Regions from separate parts of the Actinocorallia longicatena genome, predicted to be linked through region 2. Evidence: predicted binding sites of a transcription regulator. Region 2 holds the regulator's gene; each other region holds the start of a gene.

Evidence for each region. The regulator HrcA, encoded in region 2, represses chaperone genes, less so after heat shock. The targets are predictions, from matches to a motif close to TTGGCACTCTCNNNNNGAGAGTGCCAA.
Region 1: the regulator HrcA is predicted to act here: its motif matches at 1,288-1,314, upstream of groL (chaperonin GroEL).
Region 3: the regulator HrcA is predicted to act here: its motif matches at 1,407-1,433, upstream of ABD785_RS07360 (FmdB family zinc ribbon protein).

What each region holds. Positions count from the first base shown of each region.
Region 1 covers NZ_BAAAUV010000013.1:4,943-7,207, forward strand. The annotation lists gene groL (chaperonin GroEL) at 1-1,145, opposite strand, end outside; gene ABD785_RS24095 (hypothetical protein) at 1,713-2,240, shown strand.
Region 2 covers NZ_BAAAUV010000027.1:64,829-67,093, forward strand. The annotation lists gene ABD785_RS34165 (MBL fold metallo-hydrolase) at 1-277, opposite strand, end outside; gene hrcA (heat-inducible transcriptional repressor HrcA) at 384-1,397, shown strand; gene dnaJ (molecular chaperone DnaJ) at 1,391-2,265, shown strand, end outside.
Region 3 covers NZ_BAAAUV010000003.1:367,988-370,252, forward strand. The annotation lists gene ABD785_RS07355 (potassium/proton antiporter) at 1-1,341, shown strand, start outside; gene ABD785_RS07360 (FmdB family zinc ribbon protein) at 1,450-1,794, shown strand; gene ABD785_RS07365 (MMPL family transporter) at 1,862-2,265, opposite strand, start outside.

The DNA of each region.
Region 1 (2,265 bases), on a different contig from region 2:
GCACCGGCCTTGATGACGGCCACGCCGCCCGCGAGCTTGGCCAGGCGCTCCTGGAGCTTCTCGCGGTCGTAGTCGGAGTCGGTGTTGTCGATCTCAGTGCGGATCTGGTTGACCCGGCCCTGAATGTCGTTGGCGTCGCCGACGCCCTCGATGATCGTGGTCTCGTCCTTGGCGATGACGACCTTGCGGGCGCGGCCCAGCTGGTCGATGGTCACCGAGTCGAGCTTGAGGCCGATCTCCTCGGAGATGACCTGGCCGCCGGTCAGCACGGCGATGTCGCCGAGCATGGCCTTGCGGCGGTCACCGAAGCCCGGAGCCTTGACGGCCACGGACTTGAAGATGCCACGGATCTTGTTGACGACCAGGGTGGCCAGGGCCTCGCCCTCGACGTCCTCGGCGATGATCAGCAGCGGCTTGCCGGCCTGCATGACCTGCTCGAGCACCGGCAGGAGGTCCTTGTTGGAGGACGCCTTGCCCTGAACGATCAGGATGAACGGGTCGTCGAGAACCGCTTCCATGCGCTCGGGGTCGGTGACGAAGTAGGGCGAGATGTAGCCCTTGTCGAAGCGCATGCCCTCGGTGAGCTCGAGCTCCAGCCCGAAGGCGTTGCTCTCCTCGACCGTGATGACGCCTTCCTTGCCGACCTTGTCCATCGCCTCGGCGATGAGCGCACCGATCTCGGTGTCGGCGGCGGAGATGGAGGCGGTGGAGGCGATCTGCTCCTTGGTCTCCACGTCCTTCGACAGCTGCGAGAGCTGCTCGGAGACGGCGGCGACGGCGGCCTCGATGCCCTTCTTCAGGGACATCGGGTTGGCGCCGGCGGCCACGTTCCGCAGGCCCTCACGGACCAGGGCCTGGGCCAGCACGGTGGCGGTGGTGGTGCCGTCACCCGCGACGTCGTCGGTCTTCTTGGCGACTTCCTTGACGAGCTCCGCCCCGATCTTCTCCCACGGGTCCTCGAGCTCGATCTCCTTGGCGATGGACACACCGTCGTTGGTGATCGTGGGGGCGCCCCACTTCTTCTCCAGGACGACGTTGCGGCCCTTCGGGCCAAGCGTCACCTTGACGGCGTCCGCCAGCTGGTTCATGCCACGCTCGAGACCGCGCCGGGCCTCCTCGTTGAACGCGATCATCTTGGCAGCCATAGGCTCCAGATCCTCCTTCAGAGTGGATGCGGAACATGGCGGATCGGAGCGACGCCCGCGACGGACGGCAAGCCCCCTCGAGAAGCCCCATGTACGGCCCCCCAGGCGACGAACCTCGTCGACCCGATCCAGATAAGTTCGATTATCACTCTCCTAGGGAGAGTGCCAGTTACTGTCTAGCACTCCCCCTAGGAGAGTGCAAGCGGAACGCATCCTGAGCAGGGGATGGACTGGGCCGGGAGGGCCGACGAGGGCCTACAGGACGAAGGTGGGAAACCCGACGATCGCCGTCAGAGCGAACCGAAGGGCATCCGGTACCGAGCAGACGGCCGTACGGGAGCGGAGGCCCGGCGGCTCCGGCCGTTCGTGCCGCCCCGGACCGACCGCCGCCCGGCCGGACGAAGATCGATCCACGCCGCGCGACACGTCGTCGACCTGTGAATTCGTCCAGATGATGGCCGGACACGGCCATTCCCTAACCGCATTCGCGCGGGATGAAGCGACCTGCCCGGCGCCTAGCTTGGCGAACTCCTGAGGACGAGTACAAGCGGGCGGAGCGTGGGGTCCTTGAACGGTGACCAGTGGAAGCTGATCGGTAGCTTCGTGGTCGGAGTGAGCGCCATCCTCGCTGGAGGCGGGGCCGTCTGGGCGGCCGCCGAAGCGCACTGGGTCGGCGAACGGCAGCAGTCGATCAACGCGACCAGCAGCGCGACGATCAAAGAACCGGCGGACGGACGGAACGGCGGGTGCGCGAGCATCAGCTACGAGGGAACGACGCTCCGCGGCACGGCGAAGCTGCTCCACGGCGAGCAGCTGTGGGTGCTCACCCTGGCGACGGGCGAGGGCAAGTTCTACACCAGCCAGGATCATGTCGCGGTCGGCCCCGACGGGTCCTGGAACCGCAAGGTCGACCAGATCGGTATTCCGGGAGCGAAGGGCAAGGGCGGCAGGTTCCAGCTGGTCGTGCTCCGGGCGAACCTCAACGCGGCCAACTACTTCGTCGTCAGCACTCAGAAGAAGAAGGCCAACGGTTACGACAGGCTCCCGCCGGGCGCCGTGAGCCTGGACCAGGTCTGCGTCGAGCGCACCAGCTGAAGGGGCCGCGGCACCCGGGGGGGTG
Region 2 (2,265 bases):
GGCTGAGATACTCGGGCAGTTGCTCGTGTCCCCAGAAGAGGCCGGTGAAGGCTCCGTTGCCGAAACAGTGATCGAAGTGACCATGGGTGTTGATCACCGCGACGGGCTCCCCGCAGCCGAGCTCGCGCAGATCGTCATGGAGCGCGCGCCCCAGGGGCAGCGACGCCAGCGTGTCGACGAGGACGGCCCCGTGCCGTCCGATGATCACGCCGACGTTCACGTCGAAGTCCGCGTACCGGCGGCGGTAGCAGCGGTCTCCCACCTCTTCCCAGGACATGGACAAAGACTCTCGCACATCGGCTTCGGTGGGGTGACCGTACACTTGGCACTCATACACTGGGAGTGCCAGAGCACAGGCGGCGACCGGGCAGGAGGTGAGCGCGTTGCTGGATGATCGCAAGCTGTCGATTCTGCGTGCCATCGTCGAGGACTACGTGTCCACCAACGAGCCGGTGGGCTCCAAGGCCCTGGCGGAGCGGCACGCCCTCGGCGTCTCCCCGGCGACGGTCCGCAACGACATGGCCGTGCTGGAGGAGCAGGGGTACATCACCCAGCCCCACACCAGCGCGGGCCGGATCCCCACCGACAAGGGGTACCGGCTGTTCGTCGACAAGCTTTCGACGATCAAGCCGCTGTCGTCGGCGGAGCGCCGCGCGATCGAGACCTTCCTCGGCGGGGCCTATGATCTCGACGACGTCGTCAACCGGACGGTGCGGCTGCTCGCCCAGCTGACCCGGCAGGTGGCCGTCGTGCAGTACCCGTCGCTGACCCGGTCGTCGGTGCGGCACATCGAGCTCGTGCCCGTCGCCGCGCGGCGGCTGCTGCTCGTGCTGATCACCAACACGGGCAGGGTCGAGCAGCGGGTGATCGAGACCGCCACGGACGTGACGGACGATTCGGTCGCCCAGATACGTACCATTCTGAATGGGCTTCTCGACGGGCAGGCGCTCGCCGAGGTGCCCCTCGCGGTGGTCGACCTCCCCGACCGGGTGGTCGAGGAGGACCGGGCCGTCGCCGTGGCGGTGCTCTCGGTCCTGCTCGAGACCCTGGTCGAACGGCACGAAGAGAAGATCGTCTTCGCGGGCGCGGCCAACCTCGCCCACGTGGACTTCTCGCAGTCCCTCCGGGACGTCCTGGAGGCGCTGGAGGAACAAGTCGTGCTGATGCGGTTGTTGGGCGAGACGGGCGATCCCGCCTCGCTGATGGTCCGCATCGGCACGGAGAACCAGATGGAGGGGCTCCGGTCCACCTCCGTCGTCGCCACCGGATACGGTGCCGACGGGCTCGCCCTGGCCCGGCTCGGGGTGCTAGGCCCCACCCGAATGGACTACCCCGGAACGATGGGAGCGGTACGCGCTGTGGCACGTTACGTCGGTCAGATTCTGGCGGGATCGTAGTGCGCGACTACTACGCCACCCTCGGGGTGAGCAGGAACGCGACTCCTGACGAGATCAAGAAGGCCTACCGCCGGCTGGCCCGTGAACTTCACCCCGACGTCAATCCCGACGCCGCGTCGCAGGAGAAGTTCAAGGAGGTCACCCAGGCCTACGAGGTCCTCTCCGATCCCAAGAAGAAGGAGATGTACGACCTCGGCGCCGACCCGTTCGCCTCGGGCGGCGGGGGCGGGGCACCGGGCGGCTTCGGCGGGGCGGGCTTCCCGTTCAGCGACATCATGGACGCCTTCTTCGGCAACGCGACCTCCCGCGGCCCGCGCAGCCGGGCCAGGCGCGGCCGCAACGCCACCCTGCGCGTCGAACTCGACCTGCAGGAGACGGCGTTCGGCACGACCCGTGAGCTGACCATCGACACCGCCGCGGTCTGCAACGCCTGCACCGGCACCGGCGCGGCCCCCGGCACGCACCCCGACCAGTGCGACATGTGTCACGGGCGCGGCGAGATCCAGCAGGTCCAGCGGTCCTTCCTCGGTCAGGTCATGACCTCGCGCCCCTGCCCCCAGTGCGGCGGTTACGGCTCGGTCATCCGCACGCCCTGCCACGAGTGCTCGGGCGACGGCCGGGTCAGGACCCAGCGCACCATCAAGGTCAAGATCCCGGCGGGCGTCGAGCACGGCACCCACATCCAGCTCGCGGGCGAGGGCGAGGTCGGCCCCGGCGGCGGCCCCGCCGGCGACCTGTTCCTGGAGATCGTCGAACGGCCCCACGCGATCTTCGAGCGGGACGGCGACGACCTGCACTGCACCGTTCAGATCCCGATGACGGCCGCCGCCCTCGGCACCACGGTCACCATCGAGACCCTCGACGGAGC
Region 3 (2,265 bases), on a different contig from region 2:
GCCCAGACCCTGGGCCTCGCCGCCCTGGTCATCATCCTGATCGAGGGCGGGCTCACCACGAACTGGCGGCACGTCAAGTCCGGGGTGCCGCCCGCCCTCTCCCTGGCGATCATCGGGACGTCACTGAGCATCGTGATCGTCGCGGCGGCCGCCCATCTCACGTTCGACCTGGACTGGCGGCTGTCGTTCCTGCTCGGCGCGGTGCTCGCGCCGCCCGACTCGGCCGCCGTCTTCTCCGTCCTGCGCCGGTTGCCGCTGCCGCACCGGCTGGCGGGGATCCTCGAGGCCGAGTCCGGGTTCAACGACGCCCCCGTCGTCATCCTGGTGCTGGTGCTCAGCGCCCCGGACGAGAAGACGACCGCCGCGGGGCTGGTCGGGCTGCTGGCGTTCGAGCTGGCCGTCGGGGCGCTGGTCGGGATCGCGATCGGCTGGGGCGGGGCCTGGGTGCTGCGGAAGGTCGCGCTGCCCGCGTCCGGCCTGTATCCGCTGGCCGTGCTGTCGCTGGCCGTCGGGGCCTACGGGAGCGCGACGCTGCTGCACTCCAGCGGCTTCCTCGCCTGCTACGTGGCAGCCCTGGTGCTGGGCAACGCCCGGCTGCCGCACCGTCCCGCGACGCTCGGGTTCGCCGAGGGCATCGCCTGGCTGGCCCAGATCGGGCTGTTCATCATGCTGGGGCTGCTGGCCTCGCCGACGGAGCTGCCGGGCGAGCTGTGGCACGGGATCGTCGCCGGGCTCGTGCTGGTGTTCGTGGCGCGTCCGGTCTCGGTGCTGGTCTCGACGATCGGCTTCCGGGTCGGCTGGCGGGAGAAGGCGTTCCTGTCCTGGGCGGGGCTGCGCGGGGCGGTGCCGATCATCCTGGCGACCGTCCCGATGACGGAGGACATCGCGGGGGCCGACAAGCTGTTCGCCGCCGTCTTCGTCATCGTCGTGATCTTCACGATCCTGCAGGGCCCGACCCTTCCGCCACTGGCCCGCAGGCTCGGCATCACCCTGGACGGCGCCCCCGCCGACCTCGGCGTCGAGGCGGCGCCTCTGGAGGAACTCCACGCCGACCTGCTGGAGATCAAGATCCCCGACGGTTCGCAGATGGCGGGCGTCGAGATCTTCGAGCTGCGTCTCCCCCCGGGTGCGCAGATCACCCTCGTGCTCCGCGAGATCCGCGGCGCCGACGGAATAGTCGAGCGGCACAGCTTTGTTCCAGGGCCTACGACCGTCCTCCAGGAACGTGACGAACTCCTCGTCGTCACCACCGCTGCCGACCGCGAGGCCGCCGAACGCAGGCTGCGCGCCGTCAGCCGTCGCGGCAAGCTCGCGGGCTGGTTCGGAGAGCACGGCGACTAGGGCCTGCTTCTCGGACCCGGCGCGCAGTAGGGCGGGGTCCAAGAAGAAGGCCCTAGGCCTTACCATTGGCAGTCGGCGGAGCCGAGTGCCAGAAGCGAAGGAGGGCACGTGCCCACGTACCAGTACGCCTGCAACGACTGCGGCGAGGGTCTGGAAGTCGTCCAGAAGTTCACCGACGACGCCCTGACCGAGTGCCCGAACTGCGGCGGACAGCTGCGGAAGGTCTTCTCGGCCGTCGGGATCGTGTTCAAGGGCTCCGGGTTCTACCGCAACGACAGCCGGGGCTCCGGCAAGTCGAGCACCCCCGTCACGACCCCGTCGAACGGCTCCTCCACGGAGAAGAAGTCCGACACCCCCTCGGTCCCCGCCCCTGCCGCGAAGTCCGAGTCGAGCTCGAGCTCCTCGACGGCCGGCTCCTCCAGCTCGGGTTCCACGGCGAGCACCAGCGCCTAGAAATCCAGAAGATCCCCCGTACCGCCGGGCGCGGTGCGGGGGATCTTCCGGTTCTCCGGTGGTCACCTCAGGAGACGCGCTCCAGCGTGCGCTTCTCCAGCGGGTCCGGGCCGGGCTCGGCGGCCAGGCGGCTCGGCCACCAGATCCTGCTGCCCAGGTCGAACGCGAGGGCCGGGAGCAGGAGACTGCGGACGATCAGGGTGTCGAACAGCACACCGAAGGCGACGACGAAGCCCATCTCGACCATGCCCACCAGCGGCAGGACGGTCAGCGCCGCGAACGTGGCCGCCAGGACCAGGCCCGCCGACGTGATCACTCCGCCGGTGACGGTCAGGCCGCGGACGATGCCGCGCCGGGTCCCGACCGACTGGGACTCCTCGCGCACCCGGTGCATGAGGAAGATGTTGTAGTCGACGCCCAGGGCGACCAGGAAGATGAAGGCCAGGAGCGGGAAGCCCGGGTCCACCGCCT